4 regions of the Arthrobacter sp. Hb9-2 genome follow, and region 3 is predicted to be linked to each of the others. Evidence: riboswitches for the same ligand, from Rfam matches in the RefSeq annotation. Region 3 holds a riboswitch; each other region holds the start of a gene.
The links. Region 3 has a riboswitch for S-adenosylmethionine ahead of metX (homoserine O-acetyltransferase MetX). Riboswitches for the same ligand answer to the same signal wherever they lie in the genome.
Positions count from the first base shown of each region.

Region 1: it holds a riboswitch for S-adenosylmethionine, as region 3 does, so the genes downstream of both, AC5RV1_RS08190 (cobalamin-independent methionine synthase II family protein) here and metX (homoserine O-acetyltransferase MetX) in region 3, are expected to answer to the same signal.
Region 2: it holds a riboswitch for S-adenosylmethionine, as region 3 does, so the genes downstream of both, AC5RV1_RS14285 (aminotransferase class V-fold PLP-dependent enzyme) here and metX (homoserine O-acetyltransferase MetX) in region 3, are expected to answer to the same signal.
Region 4: it holds a riboswitch for S-adenosylmethionine, as region 3 does, so the genes downstream of both, AC5RV1_RS13040 (DUF1737 domain-containing protein) here and metX (homoserine O-acetyltransferase MetX) in region 3, are expected to answer to the same signal.

Region 1 covers NZ_JBNHGJ010000010.1:81,243-86,789, reverse strand. Annotated here, with positions in the region: gene AC5RV1_RS08200 (adenylosuccinate synthase) at 1-474, opposite strand, end outside; gene AC5RV1_RS08195 (M14 family zinc carboxypeptidase) at 736-1,797, opposite strand; SAM riboswitch class I at 2,017-2,123, shown strand; gene AC5RV1_RS08190 (cobalamin-independent methionine synthase II family protein) at 2,135-3,340, shown strand; gene AC5RV1_RS08185 (uracil-DNA glycosylase family protein) at 3,551-4,183, shown strand; gene AC5RV1_RS08180 (DUF3151 domain-containing protein) at 4,336-4,758, opposite strand; gene fbaA (class II fructose-bisphosphate aldolase) at 4,759-5,547, opposite strand, start outside.
Region 2 covers NZ_JBNHGJ010000025.1:4,902-10,448, forward strand. Annotated here, with positions in the region: gene AC5RV1_RS14280 (class I SAM-dependent methyltransferase) at 1-697, opposite strand, end outside; gene AC5RV1_RS14285 (aminotransferase class V-fold PLP-dependent enzyme) at 808-2,241, opposite strand; SAM riboswitch class IV at 2,278-2,391, opposite strand; gene hisN (histidinol-phosphatase) at 2,548-3,360, opposite strand; gene rsgA (ribosome small subunit-dependent GTPase A) at 3,409-4,524, opposite strand; gene aroA (3-phosphoshikimate 1-carboxyvinyltransferase) at 4,508-5,547, opposite strand, start outside.
Region 3 covers NZ_JBNHGJ010000009.1:45,569-51,115, reverse strand. Annotated here, with positions in the region: gene AC5RV1_RS07390 (MFS transporter) at 1-915, opposite strand, end outside; gene metX (homoserine O-acetyltransferase MetX) at 1,096-2,211, opposite strand; SAM riboswitch class IV at 2,224-2,339, opposite strand; gene AC5RV1_RS07380 (bifunctional o-acetylhomoserine/o-acetylserine sulfhydrylase) at 2,435-3,760, opposite strand; SAM riboswitch class IV at 3,804-3,919, opposite strand; gene AC5RV1_RS07375 (S8 family serine peptidase) at 4,170-5,547, shown strand, end outside.
Region 4 covers NZ_JBNHGJ010000021.1:57,541-63,087, reverse strand. Annotated here, with positions in the region: gene opgC (OpgC domain-containing protein) at 1-2,096, opposite strand, end outside; SAM riboswitch class IV at 2,427-2,541, shown strand; gene AC5RV1_RS13040 (DUF1737 domain-containing protein) at 2,555-2,833, shown strand; gene AC5RV1_RS13035 (rhodanese-like domain-containing protein) at 2,830-3,240, shown strand; gene AC5RV1_RS13030 (O-succinylhomoserine sulfhydrylase) at 3,241-4,449, shown strand; gene AC5RV1_RS13025 (DUF1905 domain-containing protein) at 4,508-4,810, opposite strand; partial or broken gene AC5RV1_RS13020 (HNH endonuclease signature motif containing protein) at 5,013-5,547, shown strand, end outside.

The sequences.
Region 1 (5,547 bases), on a different contig from region 3:
CTGGCGGAGGATTGACTCGTCAAACACGTCCTGGACCCGGATGCCCAGGCGGGCCACCTTGTCCATGTAGGCGGGGCCGATGCCACGGCCCGTGGTCCCGATGGCGCGGCTGCCAAGGAAGCGCTCCGTCACTTTGTCCAGCACCTGGTGGTAGGGAGCAACAAGGTGTGCGTTCGCAGAGACGCGAAGCTTTGAAGTGTCGGCGCCGCGGGCCTGGAGGCCTTCGATCTCCTGGAACAGCGCCTCGAGGTTAACAACGCAGCCGTTGCCGATGATGGGTACCGCGTTGGGGCTGAGGATGCCTGCCGGAAGCAGCTTGAGTTCGTATTTTTCACCGCCTACGACGACGGTGTGCCCGGCGTTGTTGCCGCCGTTGGGCTTGACGACGTAGTCAACGCGGCCGCCCAGCAGGTCGGTCGCCTTGCCTTTTCCTTCGTCGCCCCACTGGGCTCCTACGATCACAATTGCTGGCATGGGATCCTCCCCCATTCGTTCGGGCTGCCCGTGCCATGCCACAACGTGGCGGCCTGGTGCAGCGCCGTTCATGAGAATGCCCCGAATAAACCGGCCTTCGCTGGTCCGCGGGCGGCACAGCGACGCAAGAGTTCCGGGGCTCTTACCACCCAAGTTTAGCCGATGAGGGACTTTGTCCACTCGTTGGGCCGCCGCGGTCCTTCTTGCAGGGTAAAGGACTCCTGCGCGGCAAAGGACCGCGGCGGGCTGTCAGCGGTGACGCTACTCGTCGTCAGCTTCCTCGCCGGGGCGGGAGGTCTGGGTGGCGAGGCTGTCCCAGAAGGAGGTGTCGGCGTCGGCAATTGATCCATCAGCGATTGCTGCGGCGGTTGCGGTGAGGGTGGTGACCGTTTGCTTGATCAGGTATCCGTTGCTTCGGAGCCCCAGGGCGTAGCCGTCCAGATAGTGGTCGGACATGCCACGCATCTCAAACAGCAGCGTAGCGATCCCGTATTCCACGGCAATGCCGTTGCGGCTGATCGTTTCGGCGCTGCCGCCGACGTACTTGCCGAGGTGGCCCCAACCGGTGGAGTCGACGTTATCGAAGACGACGGCGCCCAACTGCTTGGACTTTTCAACAACTGCGGGATCGGCGTTCGGCGTGGTGGGGTACAGGATGGACCCGGAAACCAGCTTGCCGTCGCGTTCGCTGCGGGTGCCTTGGTGGTGCAGATCGATCATGTAATCGATCCGGTACTTGCGCATCACGTTATTGTGCAGCGCCTGCGTTTCCGGCTGGACCTTGGCTACGTGGTCGCGGTTGAGGTCCACTTCTTCGGCGTTGTACCGCGTCATGTTGCGGTCACCCTTGGCCAGGTAGTCGTCCAGCGGGAAGTTCACGTCCCCCATGGCGCCGTCCGCATTAAGCATGGGAACGATCAGGATGTTCGCGCCGCCGAGAATGTCTGCGGACTTGCCGGTGCCCAGGTGCTTGACGAATTCCAGCGCGCCCTCGGTGGTGAGCTGCTCGTTGCCGTGCTGCTGCGTCAGGTAAAGGATGGTGGGCTTGGCCGGGTCCGACATGTACTTGACCAGGTGTATGTCCCGGCCCTTCACGGTCTGGCCGATGACCTCCAGCTCCATGGCGCCCTGGCGGGCGTCCTGGTCCTTGAGGAAGGAGACCATCTGCTCGTAGGTGGCAAGCTTCGATGTGGTGATTTGGCCGTTGCCGTCATAGTTGGGGCCTTCGCCCACGGCCATCGCCGGTGCCGGCGCGGCTACTGCTGCCAGTGCCAGGGCTCCGGAAACTGCCAGGGTCCTGAAGGTTGCCAGGGTTTTTCTCACGGTGCGGTACCTCTTTCGAGTGCATTAGGTGCGTCCAGCCCGCCATGTCCCCCATCGCGAGCTGTGACAAAAGACAACCAACCTCGACAAAGGCTGTCAATGAGGTGACACCAATCTGCAGCCAGTTATTACGTTCTGAAAGCTCCGGCTCTCGTGTCCCCGCCGACACAATCCGAAAGCGGATTTGCTCCCGGGCGTACCGGTGCATTTAAGTGAGAGTGCCCATCCGGAGCGGCCGAGAGACCTGGATCGATGACGCCGCAGCAACCCCACAGAGTGCAGGTACGTCCTGCCTGCGAAGGTGCTACTGCCAGGACCGATGGAAAGGAAATCCAGCATGTCCCTGAACACAGACCACATCCGCGTCACCCACGCCGGATCGTTGCCGCGTACCCCTGAGCTGATCGCCGCCAACGCCGCCCGCGAAGAGAACCCTTCCGATGTCGGGGGCTTCAACGAACTCCTTACCGCTTCCGTGGTGGACCTGGTCCAGCGCCAGCAGGGCCTCGGCATCGACATCCCCAACGACGGCGAATACGGGCACGCGATGTCCGCCGCTGTGGACTATGGCGCATGGTGGTCCTATTCCTTCGCACGCATGGGCGGGCTGGAACTGGACAACGACGCCAAGTGGGCGGTTGAACCGAAGGAATCCACCCCGGGCAACGTACAGCTCACCGGCTTCATCCATCGCCGCGACCGCACCCACTTTGCAGAGGCCTACAACGATCCCACCAGCGGCATCTTCACCGGTGGCCCCAAGCCCTTCCCCAAGGTCACTGGACCGCTCGTCTACACGGGCCAGGACGCCGTCGCCTCCGACATTGCAAACCTGAAAGCAGGCCTGGCCGCCGCCGGTCTGAAGGAAGGGTTTGTTGCCGCACTCTCCCCCGGGAGCGCCTCACGCATCACCAACGAGTACTACGCCACGGAGGAGGAATACATCTACGCCTGCGCCGACGCGCTCCGTGAAGAGTACAAGGCCATCATCGACGCCGGCCTGATCCTCCAGATCGACGATCCCTCCATCGCCGAGAACTGGGACCAGATCAGCCCCGAGCCGAGTGTGGCCGACTACCTGAAGTTCACCCAAATCCGCGTGGAAGCCCTGAACTACGCCCTCCGCGGCCTTCCCGAGGAGCAGGTCCGGTTCCACCTCTGCTGGGGCTCCTGGCACGGCCCGCACACCACCGACCTTCCCCTTGCGGACCTGGTGGACACGATGCTGCAGATCAACGCCGGGGGCTACTCCTTCGAGGCTGCCAACGTCCGCCACGAGCACGAGTGGCGGGTTTGGGAGGAGACCAAGCTCCCCGAGGGCAAGGTCATCATCCCGGGTATCGTCTCGCACGCCACCAATGTGGTGGAGCACCCGGACCTGGTGGCAGACAGGATCGTACGGTTCGCAGACGTTGTGGGCCGGGAGAACGTCATCGCCTCCACCGACTGCGGCCTGGGCGGCAGGGTCCACCCGCAGATCGCCTTCACGAAGCTGGAAGCCTTGGGCGAGGGTGCGAGCCGGGCCACCAAGCGGCTCTGGTAGCCCGGAACAGAAAACGCAAACCGCCGGTTCCGTGCCCCGCTTGGATTGGGTGCGCGGGACCGGCGTTTCGTTTCGCAGGGCTTGCTAAACTGGTAAAGGCCGACCAGGAATCGGTCCGCCCCATTTCAACCACTTCGGATCTGCTGCGCCATTGTGCGCCCATTTTCGCGGTGGCAGCAACACCAATCCCCGCAGGAGACCCAGCACTACATGACAGCCCTGGCACCCGAATCTTTCCATGATCAGCTTCTGAACCGCCGCTACGAACCGAATGTTGCAGCCGTCAACGAACTGTGCGATTCCCTGCAGGGGACCAAGCCGGGCACCATCGTGCCCTACGTGGACCCCATGCACGACGTCGACGAGTGCCGCATCATCAGCCTGTACTCGAACATCGGCGAGGCCGACCCGTCCGGATTCATCACCGCCGGCGACCACGACGCCGCCACCCGGATGCTGGGGATCCAGTGGAAGCTGGGGCTGCGGCCGGAGTTCGTTATGCCGTGGAACGTCCATCCCTGGCACGTCGCCGGGGAGGCCAACGGGAAGTTCACGCCGGACCAGATTTCCGCGGGCCTCAAGCCGCTGCTGAAGTTCCTGGCATTGGTTCCGCGTGCCTCGGTGATCGTGGCCCACGGCACGGAGGCCAACCGCCTGGCGAACCTGCTGCTGAAGACGGAGGTGCCGCTGCTCTGGCGTCGCGGACTGAAGACCTACAAGGTGCGCTCCCTCAGCGGCCGCGCGTTCGCCGGCTCGCCCGCCCGCCAGGAGGAGTACCTCGAGGACATGCGCGTGGCCTACGCCGACGCGATGGCGCGGACGGGCCTGCAGAAAGCCAGCTAATCCCCTCAAACCTGTGAGTTTTGTCCAGATATGCAGGCCAAAACAGCGTTTTGAGCTGCGTATCTGGACAAAAACTCCTGCACGTACGACGACGGCCGGTCACCTTTCCAAAGAAGGTGACCGGCCGTCGTCGTTCTTTACCGCAATGCGTATTACTCGCCTTCGATGGCTGCTTTCGCCGTGGGGTCCGAGTCGTTCAGGAACTTCTCGATCCGTTCCGGCTCCTCCGCCTCGCCAATCGCCGCAGCAGCCCGCCCCAGCGAGTACAGCGCCCGCAGGAAGCCGCGGTTGGGCTCATGCTCCCACGGGATCGGGCCGACGCCGCGCCAGCCGTTGCGCCGCAGCGAGTCCAGCCCACGGTGGTAGCCCACGCGTGAGTAAGCGTAGGAATCGATGGTGCGTCCCTCGGCCCAGGCCTCTTCAGCCAGGACGGCCCACAACAACGAGGAAGTGGGGTGCTTCTCCACCAGGTCCAGGGCTTCCTGGCCGGCTTCCAGCTGCTGGTAGACCTCCGTCTCGGCAGGCAGGAGCGTGGGTTCCGGGCCCATCAGGTTCTTGCGGAACTCGTCCGACATCTAGAAGGTCTTTCCGGCCGAACCGAGCTGCTTGGTCGCCTCCACCACGCGGGCTGCCAGGCCGGCTTCGGCCGAAGCACCCCAGACGCGGGGATCGTAGGTCTTCTTGTTGCCCACTTCGCCGTCGACCTTCAGGACACCGTCATAGTTGCGGAACATGTGGTCCGCCACCGGACGCGTGTAGGCGTACTGGGTGTCGGTGTCGATGTTCATCTTGATGGTGCCGTAGGAAACGGCGTCGGCGATTTCCTCGTCGGAGGAGCCGGAACCGCCGTGGAACACGAGGTCGAACGGGCTGTCCTTGCCGATCTTGGCGCCCACCTGTGCCTGGATGTCCTTGAGGATCTCCGGGCGGAGCTTAACGCCGCCGGGCTTGTAGACGCCGTGGACGTTGCCGAAGGTCAGTGCCGTGATGTAGCGGCCGTTCTCGCCGGCGCCCAATGCCTCAATGGTGGCCAGGGCATCCTCGACCGTGGTGTAGAGCTTTTCATTGATCTCGTTCTCGACGCCGTCTTCTTCGCCGCCCACGGTGCCGATCTCGACCTCAAGGATCATCTTCGCGGCAGCGGTGCGCTCGAGCAGCTCGCGGGCGATGCGCAGGTTTTCCTGCAGGGTCTCGGCGGAGCCGTCCCACATGTGGGAGTTGAACAGCGGGTTGCGGCCGGCCTTGACCTCGGCCTCGGAAGCTGCGAGCAGGGGCAGCACAAAACCGTCCAGCTTGTCCTTGGGGCAGTGGTCAGTGTGCAGCGCGATGTTGACGTTGTAGTTCTTGGCAACTTCGCGGGCGAA
Region 2 (5,547 bases), on a different contig from region 3:
TGTGGCCCAGGTGGTCGTGGAGGTACCAGTCCAGGTTGGCCAACACCTTGGCGCGGGTGCTTTCGCCGGCGCGCAGATAGTAGCTTCTGGACTTTGTGAGCTCCACCAGGTCCGTGGTGCTGACGCGGTCCTGCCAGTGGGTGACGTGGCCCTCAAGCCCCCGGAACTCTGGTCCCACGAGCGGCCGGAAGTCCGGCTTGTACACATCCCCTGCGTGCATGATCCGGGAGAGCCGGTGGACCCAGGGGACAGAGGTGTCCAACTGGTTCCAGATCAGGCCCAGCGTCCCGTGCGGGCGGAGGACGCGTGCCAGTTCGGTACTTGCGGCCAGGGCGTCGCACCAGTGCCATGCCTGGGCAACGCTTACGACGTCGAAAGCTGCGTCGGGCAGGCCCGTTGCCTCCGCGGTGGCGTGGATTGCCGTGGCAGCGGGATAGTGCGCCCGTAACTGCTCGAGCATGTCGGCAGAGGGGTCCACGGCCGTGACGGCCAGGGCCATGTCCAGCAGCAGTTCGGTGAACTTGCCGGTGCCGGCACCGGCATCGAGCGCCTCGCGGGCACCCGGGGGCACCAGCCAGCGGGCTGATTCTTCCGGGTAGCCCGGACGGACCTGCTGGTAGTCCCGGCCGCCGTCCTGGAAGCTTTGGCCGAGCTCCCGCCGCCGTCCGTGATCAAGCCTGGGGCCACCCCGTACCACGCGTGGCCTCCTTCGTCCGATGCCCTTGGGTATCCTTCGAATTTACCGCACCCGACGTTGAGGCAAGATCAATAAGCAGAGTCAGTGCCGGCAGCGGACGGCAACAGTGTTCAGTCGTCGATGCAGGGGGCGGCCCCGGCGGTCCCCGGAGTGTTCGGTGCCCAGTGCGGATACGTGCGCGCGTCGTTGGCGGGAACCCAGCGCCCCGCGTCGACGACGTAGTCCCACCCCAGGCCGTTTCGGCGCAGCGAGTCGATGCCGGCAAGGAGCCGTTCTGCATCCTCTAGGCGTGAGCCGACGCCGAAGCTGGCCCGGAGGGAACCGGAAGGAAGCCCGAGCCGCTTCAGCAGCGGGTGCGCGCAAAAGCGGCCGTCCCGCAGGCCTACGCCATGTTCCGCGGACAGGTAGGCGGCCACGAGACCGGCGTCGTAGCCTTCCACGGAGAAGTTGACCACGCCGATGGTGTCCGTATCCGGGTTGGTGTCCTTGAAGATCTGGTGCACGGTCACGCCGTCAATGTTCTGCAGGCCTTCCACCAGGAAGGAGCGGATGGCCGATTCGTGGGCGTGCCACTGTTCCTGGTCCAGGCCGGCGATCACCTGTGTGGCGCGGGCCAGCGTTGCTGCGCCAAGGACGTTGGGCGAGCCGCCCTCATGGCGGGCAGGGCCGGTGGCCCAGCTGACGCCGTCGAGCCTGGCTTCCTTGACGGCGCCGCCGCCTGCGAGGTGGGGCGTTCCGGCGTCCAGCCAGTCGGCGCGGCCCACCAGCACACCGGTACCGAACGGTGCGTAGAGCTTGTGGCCGGAGAAGGCGAGGTAGTCGACGCCGTCCGCGGCGATGTTTACGCGGCGGTGCGGCGCAAGCTGGGCCGCGTCAACCACAATCCGTGCGCCGTATTCGTGGGCGAGCGCGGCGAGGGCCCGAATGGGAAGAATTTCACCGGTGACGTTGGAGGCGCCGGTGACGGCGAGCAGGCTCACGCCGCCCTGCTCCAGCTCAGCGCGGACGGACTCGATGGTCCCGGCGATGGTGTCAGCGGCAACGATGCTCCGGTGGGGGACACCCTGCCACGGCAGCAGGTTCGCGTGGTGTTCGATGTCCAGGTACAGGACGTCGCCGTCCGGACGTCCGTCCGTCGCGGGCAGGCAACCGGCAAGCAGGTTGAGGGAATCGGTGGTGTTGCGGGTGAAAATCACCGAGTCGTCAGGGCGGCCGCCCACGAAGTCCCGAACAATGCTGCGTGCGTTCTCGTAAACGGACGTGCTGATCTGGGACGCGTAGCCGGCGCCGCGGTGGACGCTCGCGTAGAAGGGCAGGATCTCGTTGAGGTAGGCCGAGACTACGGAGAGGGCGGGAGCCGAGGCACCATAGTCGAGGTTTGCATAGCGGACGTGCCCGCCGGAGATGAGGGGCGCCTGGATTTCCGCACCTGTGACGGCAGCAAGGGGACGGCCGGCGACAGCGCGGCGGGCATCAAAGAGGGCAGCGGCTTCAGCCTGGATGGGCTGGGCGGCGGCGTTGGGGGAGACGGTGGCAGTTGTCACAGAGACCTCACTTCGAAAAGGACTCCCTGCTCCGGGAATCCGCGCTTGCCGCATCCGTTCCGGACCGGCCTGGTCGTCACCCGGGGCACCCCACCGCGGTTGGAGGGTTGCCGGCCAGCAAACCGGGGTTTCGCGCTGGCACTCGTGACCTGGTTAAGAGCGTAGGACATGGGGCAGGAAGGTTTGAAGCCGGCTCAAATGTTAAGCGCTTTGTTACGCCTGCCGAAAAGTGCTGCTTTGGCCGAAGAAACGACGGCGGGCGCCTCCTTTGGGAGCCGCCCGCCGCTGATTGTTCGGTGAAGGTGCCTAGAGGAGATCGTCCAGGTCAGGGTTCAACCTGCGGAGTACCTCGGAGTGCAGGATGGAGTTCGTGGCCAGCGCGTTGCCGCCAAACGGCCCGTCCTCCCCTTCCAGCGAGGTAAACCGGCCACCCGCTTCGACCACAATCGGCACGAGTGCCGCCATGTCGTAAAGGTTGAGTTCGGGTTCGCAAGCGATGTCCACCGCGCCCTCGGCCACCAGGCAGTAGGACCAGAAATCGCCGAAGGCCCGGGTCCGCCACACGTCCTCGGTGAGGCCCAGGAAGTTGTCCAGATTGCCACGCTCCTTCCACCCGCCCAGGCTGGAGTAGGACAACGAAGCGTCCGAAAGGTTGGCGACATTCGAGACGCGGAGCCGGGTGGCAGCAGCCAGCGACCGTCCCATGTAAGCGCCCATGCCCTTGGCCGCCCACCAGCGCTTGCCCAGGGCGGGAGCACTCACCACTCCAACAACGGGCTCGCCTTCATCCACCAGGGCGATCAGGGTGGCCCAGACGGGGACGCCGCGGACGAAGTTCTTGGTGCCGTCAATGGGGTCGATGATCCAGCGGCGGGACCCGTGGCCGGTGCTGCCGAACTCTTCACCGAGCACTGCATCACGCGGACGGGAGCGGGACAACTGGCCGCGGATGGCTTCTTCTGCCGCCTTGTCCGCGTCGGTGACCGGCGTCAGGTCAGGCTTGGTCTCCACCTGGAGGTCCTGGGCCTTGAAGCGGCTCATGGTCTGGTCATCCACGGAGTCTGCCAGGACGTGCGCCAGGCGCAGGTCATCGTTATAGCTTGAAGCGGGTTGGATCATGGTTCCAAACTACCGTCTGCGCGCGGTTCTGCTGGGAGATCGGCACCGTCAGTTGACGCTGCCCAGTTCCTTCGCCTCCTGCGCCTCCAGCCGCGGGTCGGTGCCCAGGAGGCGCCGCAGGGATGCCAGCCGGGCTTCTCCGGTGGCGCCGGCATGCCCGCCGCCCACCCAGGCGTCCAGCCCGCAGTTCACTGCCGTGGCGGTGTGTTTGCAGCCGCGTTCGCAGTCCTCGATGCCGGGGGAGAGGTCCGGGAAGGAGCGCAGGATCCGGTCCGGGTCCACGTGCGCCAGGCCGAAGGAACGGATGCCCGGGGTGTCGATGATCCAGCTGCCGGCGGGTGCGTCCGCCAGCCTCAGGGCCAGCGCCGACGACGACGTGTGGCGGCCCCGACCCGTCACCGCATTAACCCCGCCGGTGGCACGCTCCGCACCGGTCAGCGCGTTCACCATGGTCGACTTGCCAACGCCTGAATGCCCCAGCATGACTGTCACTTTTCCATCCAGATAGCCGCGGAGTTCCGCGACAGCCCCGCTGTCTAGGCGTGCGGACAGTCCGTCGTCCGAGCGGGCATCGATCCCAGATGCGGTGGAATCGGCCGTCCGGCTGATGATCACGGGGAAGTCGAGGTGGGTGTAATTGGACAACAGCTCCGCTGGATCCTTGACATCCGCCTTGGTGACCAACAGGATCGGCTCAATCCCGGCGTCGTACGCCGCCACCAGGGCGCGGTCGATGAAGCCCGTGCGGGGCTCGGGGTTGGCAGCCGCCACCACAACTACGAGCTGGTCCGCGTTGGCCACGACGGCGCGTTCCACGGGATCGGTGTCGTCCGCGCTGCGGCGCAGGAGGGTCTTGCGGTCCTGGATCTTGACCAACCGGGCCAGGGTGTCCGGTTCGCCGGAGACATCGCCTACGAGGGATACGAAATCACCCGCCACCACCGGGTTGCGGCGCAGCTCCCGCGCCCTCGCTGCAATGACTACGCGTTCGTTGCCGGAGTCCTCACCCACCACAGCCGTATACCTGCCGCGGTCAACGGTGATAATGCGTCCCGTGACGGCGTCGTCATGGCTGGGCCGGTCTTTGGTGCGAGGGCGCGAGCCCTTCTTGCTGGGGCGGATTCGGACATCCGATTCATCCCAGGAATCAGTGCTCCGCGCCACCGGTTGAACCTTCCGTGCCGGTGTTGGACGAGCCTGCCTGGGCAAGCATGCTTGCCCACAACCGGGGAAAGTCCGGCATAGTTTTGGCAGTCGTGGCGATGTCCTCCACCTGCACGCCCTCCACCGCCAGGCCCAGGATGGCTCCGGCAGTGGCCATGCGGTGGTCGGCGTAACTGTGGACGACGCCGGCGTGCAGCTTGGCGGGCCGGATCACCAGGCCGTCGCTGGTTTCCTCGGCATCTCCGCCAAGGCGGTTGATCTCGGTGACCAGTGCAGCCAGCCTGTCGGTTTCGTGCCCGCGCAGGTGGGCAATACCGCTGAGCCGGGAGGGGCCGCTGGCCAGGGCACATAACGCGGCGACCGTCGGCGCCAACTCACTTGTGTCCGCGAAATCCCCGCCCTTGATCTCCGCTCCGCCGGTTACGGTCAGGACGCCGTCGCGCAGGGTAACCTCTGCGCCCATCTCGGCAAGAATGCTCCGCCAGAGATCTCCCACCTGCTGTGTCTGTTCGGGCCAGCCGGGAATCCGCACCGTACCGCCGGAAGCCAGGGCCGCGGCAAGGAACGGGCCGGCGTTGGACAGGTCCTGCTCAATCCGCTGGTCGAAGGCTTGGATGGGCCCAGGGGCAACAAGCCAGTGGTTGGGAACCGAATCGTCAACAACAACCCCGGCCCCCCGCAGGACAGCGACGGTCATATTGATGTGGTCCAGGCTTGGTACAGGTTTACCTACATGCTCAAGGTGCAGGCCCTCGGTGAACCGTGCCCCCACGAGGAGAAGGGCAGAAACGAACTGTGAGGAGGCGCTGGCATCGATGACCAGGTGTCCGCCGCGAACTTCTCCGGTGCCCTCCACTGCAAACGGCAGCGACGACGGTGTGCCGCCGCCTTCCGCGGAAACGGCCACTCCCAGGGCCTTGAGCGCTTCGATGATGGTTCCCATGGGCCGCTTCCGGGCATGCGGGTCGCCGTCGAACAAGCTGGCACCGTTGCGCAGCGCCGCCAGCGGCGGAACGAACCGCA
Region 3 (5,547 bases):
GACGGCGCAGAAGTGGATGAAGTGCGCCACGAGCAGGAGCAGGAGGATGCGGGAGGTGTCGGTCTGGACGACGATCTTCAGGTAGGTGATGGAGAACGTCACCACCAGGTAGTACAGGATGTTCTCGGCAAAACGCAGGCCCATGGCGGTAAAGACACCGCGCGGGTAGCGGCGGAAGACTTCGGCAACACCGTAGCCCTTCTTCTCCACCGTGACTTCCTTGCGGGCTTCAATGAAGATCGGTGCATCCTGGACTTTGGTGCGGATGTAGTAGCCAACGATCACGATGACGGCGGAGAGCCAGAAGGCGACTCGCCAGCCCCAGCCGAGGAATGCTTCCTGGGAGAGCGTGGCCGAAAGGGTGAACAACACGCCGGTGGCCAGGAGGTTGCCCATCGGTACCGCCGACTGTGGCCAGCTGGACCAGAACCCGCGGGACTTGTTGGGGCTGTGCTCGGCAACCAGCAGCACGGCGCCGCCCCATTCACCGCCGACGGCGAAGCCCTGCACGAAGCGCAGGAACACCAGGAGGGCCGGAGCCCAGTAGCCGATCTGGGCGAAGGTAGGCAGGCAGCCCATCAGGAAGGTGGCTACGCCCACCAGGATGATGCTCAGCTGCAGCAACTGCTTGCGGCCGAACTTGTCGCCGAAGTGGCCAAAGACGATGCCGCCGATGGGGCGGGCCACGAAGCCTACGGCGTAGGTGACGAAGGCGGCGATGATGCCGTCCAGTTCGGTCCCTGAATTGGGGAAGAACATTTTGCCGAACACCAGGGTGGCGGCGGAGGCATAGAGGAAAAACTCGTACCACTCAACAACGGTGCCGGCCATGGAGGCCGTAACGACTTTCTTCAGGCCTGAGGCCTTAACGTCGGTTTCCTCTGGCCGCCGTGCGGCGGAGCTTTCCGTACTCATTTATGAACTCCTTCGGCGTCGTCTTCGACACCACTGGGACAGGCTGTGGCGGATACACGTGATTTTGGCCACGAACCGCCGGGTCCCATTGAGTATGGTCTGCCTCCACGCCCAGCTCAACGGCGAATCATGCAGAGCCCATCTGCATTTATGCACATATTCTGGCTTTTGGTTGTGGCGTTATGCCGAAAGGTGTTGCCGGAGCTGCGATCCCAGCTGGCCGATCTCGGTGAGGAACCCGTCGTGCCCGATAGGCGCCTCGATGAGGTGGACGTCCACCTTTCCGGGAAGCGCCCGCGCCAGCTCCCGTGACTGGGACGGAAAGTAGAGCCGGTCCGAGTCCACGGCGGCGACAAAAAAGCGCGCACTGACACTGGACAGGGTCTGGGCGAGCGACCCCCGTCCCCGGCAGATGTCGTGGCTCATCAGCGCCTCTGTGATCGCGATGTAGCTGTTGGCGTCGAAGCGCTGGACCAGTTTGGTGCCCTGATGATCCAGGTAGCTCTCCACCTGGTAGCGCCCGCGGGCTGCCAGCTGCTCGCCCTGAAGCGGCGATTCGGGCGCCTGCGGCGCGCGTCCGAACCGTCCGTCCAGCTCCACCGGGGAGCGGTAGGTGATGTGGGCGATGCGCCGGGCCAGGGCCAGGCCTTCCTCGGGAGCGGGTCCGTTGTAGTAGTCACCGCCGTTGAAGTTGGCGTCCTGCCGGATGGCGAGGGTCTGCGCCTGGGCAAAGGCGATCTGCTCGGCGGTACTCGCGGCGCCCACGGCAATCACAGCACAGCGCCGCACCCGCTCCGGATACGTGACAGCCCATTCCAGCGCCCGCGCCCCGCCCATTGAGCCGCCCAGCACGGCAAACCAGCTCTCGATCCCCAACTGGTCGGCCAGCCGGGCCTCCGCCACAGTGCTGTCCCGCAGGGTCACCAGCGGAAAACGCGAGCCCCAGGGCGTTCCGTCCGGAGCAAGCGACGACGGCCCCGTGGACCCATAGCAGCCGCCCACTATGTTGATGGACACCACGAAAAAACGGTTGGTGTCCACCGGCGCGCCCGGCCCGGCGAGTTGTTCCCACCAGCCGGGTTCTTCTGTGTCGCCGCGGGTTACGTGGGTGCTGCCGGTCAGAGCGTGTTCAATGAGGACGGCGTTGCTGCCGTCCTCATTGAGTGTGCCCCAGGTTTCGTAGGCCAGGGTGACGTCCGGCAGGTATCCGCCGGCTTCCAGCTTCAGTCCCCCGATGGAGGCATAGCGGACAATCCCGTGTTCGGGGACGGTGGTACGGGTGACGGTAACCGTCATGGCAAGACCTCTTCTACGCGCTTGCCCGCCGTCGAATGACCGGCAGGCCAGGTCTTCACCCGGGGCACCCCACCGCGGAAGGAGGGTTGCCGGCCAGCAAGCCGGGGCTGTCACTGGCACTCATGACCTGGTTCGAGTGTACGAAACAGGCCCTGCCTGCCGCCAAGAGTGTGACTGGTTGTGACTTCCCCGGCCCGCCGCCGCGCTGGTGCCCTGGGTACGGCTAGGCGCCAGTGGCCTCCTTGGCCGCCCGGAAGCCAGCCTGGAGGTCCGCCAGGATGTCATCGATGTGCTCGATCCCCACTGACAGCCGCACCAGGCCGGGATTCACGCCGGCAACCACCTGCTGCTCCGGCGAGAGCTGGCTGTGGGTGGTCGACGCCGGATGGATCACCAGGGAACGGACGTCACCGATGTTTGCCACATGGGAGTGCAGCTCCAAGGCGTCCACAAAGCGCTTGCCCGCCTCCGCGCCGCCAGCGAGGTTGAACGACACGATCGCGCCGGTACCCTTGGGTCCGTACTTGCGTCCGCGCTCGTACCAGGGGCTGGACGGCAGCCCGGCGTAGGCGACGGATTCGACGTCGTCACGCGATTCCAGCCATTGGGCAACGTCCAAGGCATTGGCGACGTGACGTTCCACCCTCAGGCTCAGCGTCTCCAGTCCCTGGGCGATCAGGAAGGCGTTGAAGGGCGACACTGCCGAGCCAAGGTCGCGCAGCAGCTGCACCCGGGCTTTCAAAATGTAGGACAGGTTGGCACCCAGGGCACCGTCGGCGCCGAGGTCGCGGGCATACACCAACCCGTTGTAGGTGGGGTCCGGGGTGTTGAAGCCGGGGAATTTCGCAGGGTCCTTGCCGAAGTCGAATTTTCCGGAGTCCACGATGACGCCGGCGATGGCGGAACCATGGCCACCCAGGTATTTGGTGGCTGAGTGCACCACAACGTCCGCACCCCATTCCAGCGGGCGGATCAGGTATGGGGTGGACAGGGTGTTGTCCACAATCAGGGGCACTCCGGCCTCGTGCGCAACCTGGGACACCCCCTCGATGTCCAGGACGTCCTGCCGCGGATTGGAGACAACCTCGCCGAAGAACAGCTTGGTGTTGGGCTGCACTGCAGCGCGCCACTGGTCCAGGTTGTCCGGGTCCGCCACAAACGTGACGGAGATGCCAAACTTCTTAAGGGTGTGGGCGAAGAGGTTGTAGGTGCCGCCGTAAAGGCTCGGACTGGCCACGATGTGGTCCCCCGACTCGGCAATATTCAGCACCGCAAAAGTTTCAGCGGCCTGGCCGGAACTGAGCAGCAGGGCTCCCAGGCCGCCTTCAAGGCTGGCGATCCGCTGTTCCACGGCTTCCTGCGTGGGATTGCCGATCCTGGTATAGATGGGCGCCAGCTCGGCAAGCGCGAAACGGTTCGCGGCGCTTTCAGCGCTGGGGAAAACAAAGGACGTGGTTTGGTAAATGGGGAGGGCACGGGCACCCGTGGCAGCGTCCGGCTCTTGTCCTGCGTGGATCTGGCGGGTTTCGAAAGACCATCCGTTGGACATTTAAGGCTCCTTTGACATGGGCCCGGCATGCTCGAAGCACCGCGGGCCGCGCTTGCCATCCGGCCATTGCCGGACAGCCAGGTCCTCACCCGGGGCACCCCACCGCGGATGGAGGGTTGCCGGCCAGCGAGCCGGGGCTTGGCGCTGGCGCTCATAACCTGGGCCCAGTCTAGGAACTCCACGTGCCCGCCGCCACGAGTGTGACCGGGTGTGACTTCCCGCCCTGTTGCTGGACGACACTTCCTGACGGGGTGGAGCCAGGAGGCGCCACATGTTGATTTCCCAAGGTTCCGCAGAAGATGCGCAGGATTGAGCGAAGGTTGACCGTTTGCCGCCAATCCCCCGTTAGATTTGAGCCGGGAACACGTCACCTCGCCTTTCTTCTTCCACACCAAAGGACCACATTCAGTTGCCCCAATTCTCTCGCCTGGCACGTCGCACCGTCCTGCTCTCCGCCGTCGCCCTCTGCTCAGGCGCGGTGGCAGCCGGTCCCTGGCTGGCGTCCGCAGCGCACGCCGCTCCTTCCGCTGCTGCGGGTGAAAGTGGCCGCTACCTTGTCCAATTCGCTCCGGGCAAGGACGTCGCGGCGGAGGTGACGGCCCTCCGCGCCCAGGGAATTGGCGTCAACAGAACTTTTACCAAGGCAGTGAAGGGCGCTGCTATCGAAGCCAGCCCGGGGCAGGCTGCCGCCCTGCTCCGCTCGGGCCGGGCCGCAACGGTGGAGCCGGACCACGCTGTCACAGTATCCGAGGTGCAGCGCAACGCGCCGTGGGGCCTCGACCGGATCGATCAACAGGCACTGCCGCTCTCCGGCTCGTACACACCTGCCGCCTCCGGCCAGGGTGTCAACGTATACGTTGTGGACACCGGGATCCTCGCTTCTCATACCGATTTCGGCGGCCGGGTCAGCGCTGGATGGACAGCAAAGGCTGACGGCCTGGGATCAAGCGACTGCAACGGCCACGGCACGCACGTGGCAGGAATCATCGGCGGCGCCGTCCATGGCGTGGCCAAATCCGCCACCCTTATTCCGGTGCGGGCACTCGAATGTGATGGCTCCGGCGTCTACTCGGACATCATCGCAGGGCTCGACTGGGTTGCCGGTCAGCACCGACCTGGCACCCCGGCCGTAGTCAACCTGAGTATCGGCGGACCCACCAGCAGCGTGCTCGATGCAGCAGTCCAGGCCATCATCACCAACGGCCTTCCGGCCATTGTTTCAGCCGGGAACAACGCCGTTGACGCTTGCACGGCTTCTCCAGCCCGTACGCCCTCCGCCGTCACAGTAGCGGCAAGTGATTCCTTCGACAGGCAGGCCTCCTTCTCAAATTTCGGCAAATGCGTGGACCTCTACGCGCCGGGTGTAGGCATCCGCTCCGCCTGGCACACTTCCACGACGGCCACGGCGTCACTCGGTGGAACGTCCATGGCTACTCCGCACGTGGCTGGTGCTGCCGCCCTCCTCTTATCCGGCAATCCTCTTTTAACACCCACGCAAGTGACCGATCGGCTCGTCTCGTCCGCGATCGGAGGAATCATTGCAGGAACTGGAAGTGGAACGCCGAACCGTCTGCTGCACACCGCATCAGCTTCAGCCAACAACTTTTCGGTGGGGGGCGCGATCGGGGCCAAATACAACTCAATGGGTGGACCGGCGTCGCAGCTGGGCGCGGCCACCAGTCAGGAACAAACGGTCCAAGGCGGGGCGCAGCAACAGTTCCAACATGGGATTATTTTCTGGTCGCCGGCAGGTGGGGCACACCCGCTATGGGGTGCCATTGTGCAGA
Region 4 (5,547 bases), on a different contig from region 3:
GGCGCCAGATACGTGCGGCCAAAGAATAAGTCGTACATGCTCCGGTACACGGCGTCCGGGATGATGGCGAGGCGGACATCGAAGCCGTTCGCCAGGTAGGGGTTGCCCCACGAGAGAAACGCGAACAGGAGTGCGACGGCGGTGCACGCGGCCACCAGCCAGGTCTGTCCCGCCAACCAGGCGACGATGCTGCGCCGATGGTAGCCGGCGACGAGTCCGATCACGAACAGCACCTGCCACACGAGCAGCGGGAACGAGTCCTCGAACTGGGAGGGCAGGAGCCGGATCCTCGTGGCAGCTCCCACGGCGTAGACCGCAAGGGTTCCGGCCAGCACCCAGATTGCCTTGCCGCGGTTGAGCGCAGCCAGGATCAGCGGGCTGGCAAGGAGCAGCACCACGTAAAGGCCCATCACGTTGAACTGCCAGGGTCCGAACTGCAGCAGCAGGATGGCAGGGAGCACCTGCGGCGGCACCGGGAACTGGAACAGGGATTCCATGCCGGCATAAAGGTCATAGGTACGGCCGGCGCCGTCGTGCCCTGCCCCGCCCGTTCCCTGGTCCACAAAGGTGGTGAGGGGGTCAGTCCGGAAGATCGGCAGCAATGAGACCAGGAAGACGCCAATGAGGACTATCAGTGCCGTCAGGTAAAGCTTGCCGGCCCGCCGGGAGGTTAGTTCAACCACCGTTCCGAAGTCATCCTTGGCCCTGGGCCCGTACACCATGCCGACCACCAGTCCGGAGAAGAGGACGAACAGCTCGGCACCCGAAACAAAGCCCACCGCCTCCTGGGTGAGCAGCTGGAACAGCGAGGTCAGGCCCAAGTGGTTGACCACAACAAAGACAATGGCCAGGCCGCGCAGCATATCCACGCGCGCATCCCTGCTGGACGGGTCTGAATATCCCCACGCCGTAGCGGCATTGACCCGGCGGGGAATCTGCCACAGGGCAACCAGGAGGATGAGGAGCGCCGCGCCCACGGTCCAGGCAGCGGCCCCCGTAAGGGTGTTTGCCCGGACGTACGTGCTGCCGGAGCTGACCTCGGTGACCGGGCCTGCGACGATGGGGGACGCTTCCAATGTGCCCAGGGCGGCGTTGGCGATGCCCGGGTTTCCGGTGAGCCGCCAGTCGATGCTTGCCACTCCGGTGTCCCGCGTACTGGTCCGCTCGTCCCACACCACCGCGCCTGTCATGCGGAACCCGGCAGCGGTGGCCGTCCCCACCACCTGGTCCCACCAAGCGGCCTTGATGGCCGCTTCGGATGCGCCGCCGGAGGCCGGGCTGTAGAACGCGGAGGTGTGCAGGAGGAACGGCTTGTCCCTTCCCTCTGCATAGCTGGCGTAGAAGTTTTCACCGCCGGAGGCCGTGAGCATTTCCCGCAGTTGGCCGGCGCGGGGAACTGTGTTGACGGCAGCACCACCGGCGGTGTCGTCGTGGAAGGCGGTCAGGCCAACCCAATCCACCGCATCGTCCCCGGGATAGTAGGGTTCGTAAGCTGCGTCCGAGCCGTTCCAGGCGCCGTCGCCGTTGGTATCAAGCAGCGCGAACCCATCACTTCCCTGTGCGGGCGCGTTCCGGTTCCGGTCGAACGGATAATCCGTGCCCAGGTACGGTTCCCAGACCATCACAACGCCCCCACCGCCGTCGACCTCCCGGAACGCCGCTGTCACAGCCTTGAATGCCCCCCGGTAGGCAGCCGGCTGCTGGCCCCACTCAACCCAGCTTGCGTTCATGTCCGGGGCGAACCGGACAAGCAGCTGTCCTTTGAAACTGGACGCAAGCTCCAGCACCCTTTCGGCGAAGGGCCTCGCAGCCGCGGCGTCGATCTGGTCCAGCGGCATCGTGGGCTTCACTGTGAGCATCGCGTGGGCACCCTGCAGGGAGGACTGTTCCAGGAATCCCTCGATGTCGTTTTGCTCTGATGAGCGGTAGGGAAACGCTATGTCGTGGCCAAAAATAGCCGGCGAAGCACCCAGCCGGTCGGCGAAACCGGCGGCGGAGTCCTCACCCCATTCAAGGACGGCGCCCAGCAGCGGCTTTCCCTCTTCAGGAAAACTCCGCGCGGCCTGGGCTGACCCTGCGGGCAACACCACTGCCACGAGGGCAATCAGCAGTGTGGCAAGGAGCGCCCCAACTACGCGCAGCCGGCGTACCCGGTAAGGGCCGGCAGGGTGCTGTGGCGCGGCAGTTAGCGTGCTGATGTGGACCCCCGGTGCTGGTTCTGATGATGGGGACTGCCCCGTATGAAACTTTATCTGGCGGGGCGTCCGCAAAAGGCCGGAAAAGGGCGCCCACCTGCGGTGATGCCGCCGCCGTCGGTTCCTCCGGTGTCGCGGAAATCGCCGCCTGCTGCACCGCGCCCCGTTCAGTTACGGAACATGACGACGGCGGCGGTGCGCCCCTGCGCGCCAAGTGTTACGTTTCTGGGGAGTAATGAGTACCGGCGCCAAGCCCTGACTGGCCGGTCGGCAACCCTCCTTTCGCGGCGGGGTGCCTCAGGTGAATACTCGGCATATCGACCGATTCGAGTTGCAAGCGTGAGAGAAGGAGATCCGTCGTGTCCGACGCACCTGCCCCTGAAGAGAGACTGTCGTACCGGCTTGTCACCGGCCCGGATGACAGGTCTTTCTGTGAACGGATTTCCACCGCCTTGGCCGAGGGCTACGTGCTGCACGGCAGCCCGGCGGCAACGTTCAACGGCAGCAGCGTCATCGTTGCCCAGGCCCTGGTCCTGCCGGCGGCCATCGCTTCGGCTGATGCCGCCGTCGCCACCGCAGTGGATAACCTCGAATCCGCAGGCGAAGACCTCGAGTTCGACGGTGAGGGCCACGCATGAGCTACGCCGGAGACTTGACGCCCCAGGAGGCGTGGGAAAAGCTGGAGCAGGGAGCCATCCTGGTGGATGTCCGCACTGAGGGCGAATGGGCCCACATCGGCATCCCTGACACCAAGGCCACCGACAACGATCCGCTGTTCATCCAGTGGACGTTCCCGGGCGGCATTCCCAACCCTGATTTCATTAGCTCCCTGGCCCAGCAGGCGCCCGAGGATCCGTCTACCGAACTGGTATTCCTGTGCCGCTCCGGGCAGCGTTCCATCGCGGCCGCCATTGCCGCCACCCAGGCCGGTTTCACCTCCTACAACGTGCTGGAGGGCTTTGAAGGCGAGCCGGACCGTTACGGCGAACGCACTGTCAACGGATGGAAGAACCGGGGACTGCCCACCAACCTTGGAAAGAACTAAGTGACCTTCAACGAAGACGCTGCCGGCTGGAGCCCCGACACCCAGGCCGTGCGCGGCGGACTGGACCGCACCAACTTCCAGGAAACCAGCGAGGCTGTATTCCTGAACTCCGGGTTCGTGTACGAATCCGCCGCCGCTGCCGAGCGCGCCTTCACGGGCGAGGATGAGCGCTTTGTGTACTCCCGCTACGGCAACCCCTCGGTGGCCACGTTCCAGGAACGCCTCCGCCTCCTTGAGGGAACCGAGGCGTGCTTTGCGACGGCGTCCGGCATGTCTGCCGTGTTTACCGCCCTGGGTGCGCTGCTGGCTGCCGGCGACCGCGTTGTGGCCGCCCGCTCGCTGTTTGGCTCCTGCTTTGTGATCCTGAACGAGATCCTGCCGCGGTGGGGTGTGGAGACGGTGTTCGTGGACGGTCCTGACCTGGAACAGTGGCGCGACGCCCTGTCCCAGCCCACCACTGCCGTCTTCTTTGAGTCGCCTTCCAACCCGATGCAGGAAATCGTCGACATCGCCGCGGTCAGCGACCTCGCGCACGCGGCAGGCGCCACCGTCGTCGTCGACAATGTCTTTGCGACTCCCCTGCTGCAGCGCTGCGGGCAGCTAGGTGCCGACGTCATCGTCTACTCCGGCACGAAGCACATCGATGGCCAGGGACGAGTCCTGGGTGGCGCCGTCCTGGGCACCAAGGAATTTATCGAGGGGCCGGTCAAGCAGCTGATGCGCCACACGGGCCCGTCGTTGTCCGCCTTCAACGCCTGGGTGCTCACCAAGGGCCTTGAGACCATGGCCCTGCGCGTCAACCATTCATCCGCGTCCGCCCTGCGGCTGGCCGAGTGGCTGGAGCAGCAGCCCGCGGTGAGCTGGGTGAAGTACCCGCTCCTGAAGTCGCACCCGCAGTACGAACTGGCGGCAAAGCAGATGAGCGCCGGCGGCACGGTTCTCACCCTGGAGCTTGCGACGACGGGTGGCCGCTCGGGCAAGGAGGCCGCCTTTGCGCTGCTGGATGGTTTGCGCATCATCGACATCTCCAACAACCTCGGGGATGCAAAGTCCCTCATCACGCACCCGGCCACTACTACCCACCGTGCGATGGGTCCGGAGGGGCGGGCAGCCATTGGCTTGAGCGACGGCGTGGTGCGGCTTTCGGTGGGCCTGGAGGACGTGGACGATCTGATTGGCGACCTGGAACAGGCGCTCAAGCAGATCTAGAGGTGCCTGACGGTGGGGCGCGCTCCGGCACCCTCGCGGTTATGTGGGCGGGGCTCTATCAGACCTCTTCGAAGGAGAGCTGGACGGCCACTTCGTCTCCTTCCCTAATCCGGGCTTTGTCCCTGATGGCCTTCTTCACGGGCAAGAGGTAGGAACCGGCTTTCTGGTCCGCAAACAGCGAGGTCTGCCAGGAGTGCCCGGCAATCTCCGCGGTCACCCTGACGGATCCGAATGCCTTGCTGGAGCCGGCGCTTTGTTCGTGGATGTCATCCGCGACGTTTGTTGGGAGCGTCAAAAAATGCCAGCCCGCCTCACCGGGGTAGAGCCACAGCTCAGCTTTGAAGGAGTACAACGCCGTCACGCGCCGAGTATGGCATGCCCCCTTGCCGGGGCACCACCGTTGCTGATTTTTCCTGTCTTGTTGCCCTGCTGTTCGCACCGCTGAAGCGAGCATCAGGCGTGCCGGGGGGACGGAACTGCAGGCTGAGAAGTTTTTTAGTTTCTTTTCCAGCAGGAGGACTTTTAGGCCCTGTTTTGTCAGACCCTCGCAAGAGGATGGGGGCATGGAAACGAACGCGGCAGTGGTGCAGGCGGAGGCGGCCGTTGTGGCTGCAGTCGCTGCGCTTGCTGCGGCGCTGGCTCACAGTGATGTCGCTGCTTCCGGTGGCGCTGGTGAACTTGACGCCGCGGTTGGCCCGTACGCTGCGGCGGGTTTTGATGATGATCCGTTGCAGCGGGTTGTTGATGGGGCTTTGGATGTTCTTGCCGCGGTTGCACGGTCAGAGGCGAAGCTGGCGGCCCTGAAGGCGCAGGCGGTGGCGGTGTTCGCTGTGGCCACGAAAGCGTTGAATGCTCCGGTTTCGTCGCCGTATGAGGTGACGGCGCAGGAGCGGAGTTTGGTGGCTGAGGTGGGGTGTGTGCTGGCAATCGGTGACCGGGCCGCCGGTGCCCTGATCGCCGACTCCCATGCCCTCACCACTTCCCTGCCCCGGACACTGGCCGCTTTGCAGGCCGGGACGATTTCCTGGGCGCATGCCCGGACCATGGTGGACCAGGCCGCAAGCCTTGACCGTAACGGGGCGGCGGCGTTGGAGGCGC